Regions from separate parts of the Flavobacterium sp. 3HN19-14 genome, predicted to be linked through region 1. Evidence: riboswitches for the same ligand, from Rfam matches in the RefSeq annotation. Region 1 holds a riboswitch; the other holds the start of a gene.
What was found. Region 1 has a riboswitch for S-adenosylmethionine ahead of ACSLFW_RS00230 (homocysteine S-methyltransferase family protein). Riboswitches for the same ligand answer to the same signal wherever they lie in the genome.

Region 1 (2,400 bases):
AACCTGCATTTCTTCCGGAGTCTGATCATATTGGCCGAAAGCATTTGGCAATCCGGCGTTGGGGTGTGCTGAAATATTGAGCGAGGTATTTCTTGATAATCTTTTTAAATACGGCTTGAGCTGGTCGGCGCCGAGTGCGCAATTAAATCCGACGCTTAAAAGCGGAATATGCGAAATTGAAATCAGGAAAGCCTCGACGGTTTGCCCGGAAAGCGTACGGCCTGAAGCATCAGTAATGGTTCCGGAAACCATGATTGGAATATCGAGATTGCGCTCTTCCTTGACTTCTTCGATGGCGAAAAGCGCAGCTTTGGCATTTAGTGTATCAAAAATCGTTTCGACCAGTAAAACATCGCAGCCGCCATCAATCAAGGCTTCAACTTGTTGCTTGTAAGCAATACGCAAATCATCGAAAGTTACGGCGCGGAAACCAGGATCATTGACATCCGGCGACATGCTTGCCGTTCTGTTCGTTGGCCGAATAGAACCGGCTACAAAACGTGGTCTTTCCGGATTTTTGGCGGTATAAAAATCAGCAGATTCGCGGGCGATTTTTGCTGATTCGTAGTTGAGCTCATATACCAAATCTTCAAGGTGGTAATCGGCCATACCGATTGTGGTTCCGGAAAAAGTATTGGTTTCTACGATATCGGCGCCGGCTTCAAAATATTGGTCATGCACTTGTCGGATTGCCTGTGGCTGCGTAAGTGACAACAAATCGTTGTTGCCTTTCAGCGGGTGCGGGAAATCTTTGAAACGTTCGCCACGAAAATCTTCTTCGGAAAAATTATGGCGTTGCAGCATCGTTCCCATTGCGCCGTCGAGCACGAGGATTCTTTTGCCGATTTCTTCTGTTATTTTAGACATAGTTTTTTGCCACGAAGGTGTTAAGACATGAAGTCAATTTGTAAAAATAGTTTTTAATATAGCCCGATTATCTCAACTCGCTTCTAATTTCATAGGAGTTCGATGAATGCCAAAAGGCATTTGTAGTGGAAATCTTTTAAAACTTCCCTACGCTTCGCTACGGATAATTTTAAAAGATTGCAACAGATAACGGGAACATGGACAACTGAAAATGCCCAGGCCATTTGCTTCAAAAAAATAAATATGTTATCGTGAAAGGAGAGAAATTCTCGTGGTTATCTGTCCCGGCGCGGCCGAGTAGAATGTAGCACCTTCTACAACTGTAGGGTTGCTAAGGCTTCAACGGGTCTATTCCCTCGGCCTTTCGTGATAACGGCAATAAGTTTATGAGCACTGCAAATTACGGCAATAGATTTGGTTTTTGCAAGGATGGAGCGAAATTATAGCGATAACGTTTTCGCTATGTGAGGCGTCAGGCGGTAGTGGCCGTTCTGCTGTTTCGGGATTTGGAAAATTGGATTCAAGATTGACGACAGTTGTTCGAATTCGATTAAAAAAGCATCGTGCCCGTGAATGGATTTTATTTCGTGGTAAGTTATATTCTTCTTAATGGGTTTGAGGATTTCGTAAGTTTCCAGGGTTTGGTCAGCGGTGAAAAGCGCATCGGTATCGACAGCAATCAGGTGAATATTGGTTTCTGTTTTTTGTAATAGCGATTTAAAGTCTGTACGGTTTTGGGTGATGTCAATCGTTTTCAACAAATGGTTCATCAATTTATAAGAAGAAAGCCGGAAGCGGCTTTTAAGTTTTTCGCCGTGATTAAACAGCCAGTTTTCAATGCTGTAATTTCCGTATTCCTGCTGCCGATGAAATTTTTGGTTGAAGGATTGCGGCGTACGATACAAAAGCATGGCATGTTGGCGCGCATCGGCAATCGGTTGGTCAGAATTGTTAAGGATGTTGTCCTGAACTTTTACGTTGGCGATGAGCCAGTCGGTCGATTTCCAATCGGTTGCAATTGGGATTAAATGGGTTACTTTTTTAGGTTGCGAAGCTGAAATTTCCCATGCGATGGCACCACCGAGGCTTCCTCCGATTACGGCAAAAAGATTTTCAATTTTTAGCCTGCGCAATCCTTCCCAGAATATTCCTGCGATATCACGTACAGTGTAATCTTTGTAGTTGAAAATCAAATTGTCGGGATTAATGTCAAATCCATTTCCGGGAATATTGAACGCAATGACTGTGAAATTCCTGGTATTTATTGTTTTATTATCGCCGATTAAATCTTTCCACCAGCCGGTTTCGCCTGAGACATTTGAATTTCCGGTTAGGGCATGATTTACTAGTACTACCGGAGCTGTTCCGATTTTGGCCGAATTTCTGGTAAAATAACGGTACGTAGATATTTTTTCCTGAAGACAATTCGAAGTTGAAAATGTCTATTTTTTTTAATTGTGTTTCCATAATGGGTTTTAAAAAGGCTGCCGCCGAAAAAACGTTGGCAGCCCTTGACAAACAAACAAAAAACAA
Region 2 (2,400 bases), 3.2 Mb from region 1:
TCGGCATCTTCGAGTCCGACCGACAAACGAATCAGGCTGTCGGTAACACCCGAAGCATATCGCTTTTCAACAGGAATCGATTTATGCGTCATTTCACAAGGCAGGCAACACAGGCTTTTCACGCCGCCCAAACTTTCTGCCAGCTTGAACAATTTCGTATCCGAAACGATTTGTGAAGCAAGTTTCTTGTCATCAATTGCCAGATCAAAAGCAACCACGCCGCCGAAATATTTCTGCTGGCTTTTTGCGATATCATGGTTTTGATGTGTTTTCAATCCCGGATAATAAACGTTTTTGACAAGTTTTTCGGTCGTCAGATATTCAGCGATTTTCTGGGCATTATCTGCGTGTTGTCGGATTCTTAACGACAAAGTTTCAATGCCGCGAATCACCAACCAAGAGTCAAACGGTCATAAAATCGCACCGGATGCATTCTGTATGAATTTGATTTTTGCGCCCAATTCCTCATTCGCTGTAATCACCAAACCGGCAATCAAATCGCTGTGTCCTGAAATATATTTCGTTGCACTGTGCACAACCAAATCGGCACCGTAATTAATCGGCTGTTGTGCAATTGGCGAGGCGAAAGTGTTGTCTACGCAAAGAAGTACGTTGTTGTCTTTTGCAATTTTCCCAATCGCGCGCAGATCGGCAATTTTTAAAGTCGGATTGGTTGGTGATTCGATCCAGATCAGTGCAGTTTTATCGGTAATTGCTTTCGCTACATTTTCTGCATTGGTCGCATCAACATAATTAACTTTAATCCCGAATTTTTCATAAACATGCGTAAACAAACGGAAAGCACCGCCATAAATGTCGTCAACAGCAATAATTTCATCTCCGGCGGATAATAATTTCACGACAGCATCAATCGCTGCCAATCCGCTGGCAAAGGCATAACCGTTGGTGCCTTTTTCTAGTTTAGCCGCAATATCTTCAAGGATTTTTCGGGTCGGATTATTACTTCTGGCGTAATCAAATCCTTTATGAACGCCGGGTGAGTCCTGTACAAATGTAGAAGTCTGGTAAATCGGCACCGAAACCGAGCCGGTAAGTTCGTCAACGGGAATGTAGTGTAAAATGTTCGTTTGCTCTTTCATCTTTTGATGGTTTTTAAGATTTGTAATATTTTTTCGCTTTTAAAAAAATATTCCATCCGGTATCGAAAGGGCATAAAAAATGCGCTCCCGATAAGTCAGAAGCGCATATAATATTTCGAACTATTAATTGCTGATTTCTAAGCTTATCTTTCCCTGTTTTCACAAGGGTTGAAGGTGGCACCTTATTCATTGCTGAACAGGTTGCCAAGACGTCATCGGGTCAATTCCCTCGGTCTTTCTGGATAAGAATAATAATTTTAAGAACTTGCCGCAAAGTTATGGGATAAAGTTTTGTATTTCCAAATTTATTTCCGAAAAATTTATAAACTACTGATATTTAATATTTTAATTTGCTATTTAAATAAGACCGGAAAGCAGTAGGTTAACCAAATTTTCAAAATTTAACAATTTTTACGGCAAACCCGTATTACAGCCTATTGAGAAAATTTGTATTTTACCTTCAGGGAAGGGGAGGATGCATCCCTACAAAAAAATAAAATTACTTGAATACGGGTTTGCCGTAAAAATTGTTAAAATTCCAGGCTGTTAATTCTGAACACATGCAAAAAAATAGACCAACTAAACTGAATGTCTCGGGCGCAGTTAGCAATCATATAAATCTGGCCCGCAAAGCTTGATTGCTATTATTTATTACAATCGAAAGATTATCAAATCGTCAAAAAACAAAAGCGATTCGCCCAAATGAAAAACAAATTCGTAATTTTGAGGATATTCTGAATCGCTATGAAAAGAATCTTACTCCTCACTTTACTTTTTCTCAGCGCTGCCGCATTTTCGCAGGAAGATGCCTGGGTTTATTTCAATGCGAAAGCCAATGTTGAGACCTATTTCACGAATCCGCTGACAATGTTGTCGCAGCGCGCTTTAGACCGACGTTCCAGCCAGAATATTCCACTTGATTTTAAAGATGTGCCGATTGACGAAAGTTATGTAACCGCCGTTGACAATCAAACCGGAATCACTGTCATGGCAAAATCCAAATGGCTCAACGCTGTTCATGTGCGTGGTTCAGTCGAAGACATCCGGGCTTTGTTCGGATTTACATTTGTTGCTTCAATCGATTTTGCGGATGACAGCCTCGACGGAAGTTCAGATAACCGCATGCTGTACCAGAATCGAAATAATGCAGTCAATAAAAACCTTGATACGCAGGTAAACTTCAACTATGGTGATTCCGGTAACCAAATCGGAATGCTTAATGGGCATATTTTGCACGAACAAAATTATACTGGCACAGGAAAAATAATTGCCGTGATTGACGCGGGATTTCCATCGGTAA

Region 2: linked by a shared signal. The riboswitch ahead of ACSLFW_RS17510 (trans-sulfuration enzyme family protein) and the one ahead of ACSLFW_RS00230 (homocysteine S-methyltransferase family protein) in region 1 are both predicted to bind S-adenosylmethionine.

Annotation. Positions count from the first base shown of each region.
Region 1 is NZ_JBPPZT010000001.1:44,022-46,421, forward strand. Features, by position in the region: gene ACSLFW_RS00230 (homocysteine S-methyltransferase family protein) at 1-867, opposite strand, end outside; SAM riboswitch class I at 1,140-1,243, opposite strand; gene ACSLFW_RS00235 (alpha/beta fold hydrolase) at 1,308-2,276, opposite strand.
Region 2 is NZ_JBPPZT010000001.1:3,241,630-3,244,029, reverse strand. Features, by position in the region: partial or broken gene ACSLFW_RS17510 (trans-sulfuration enzyme family protein) at 1-1,100, opposite strand, end outside; SAM riboswitch class I at 1,241-1,349, opposite strand; gene ACSLFW_RS17505 (S8 family serine peptidase) at 1,845-2,400, shown strand, end outside.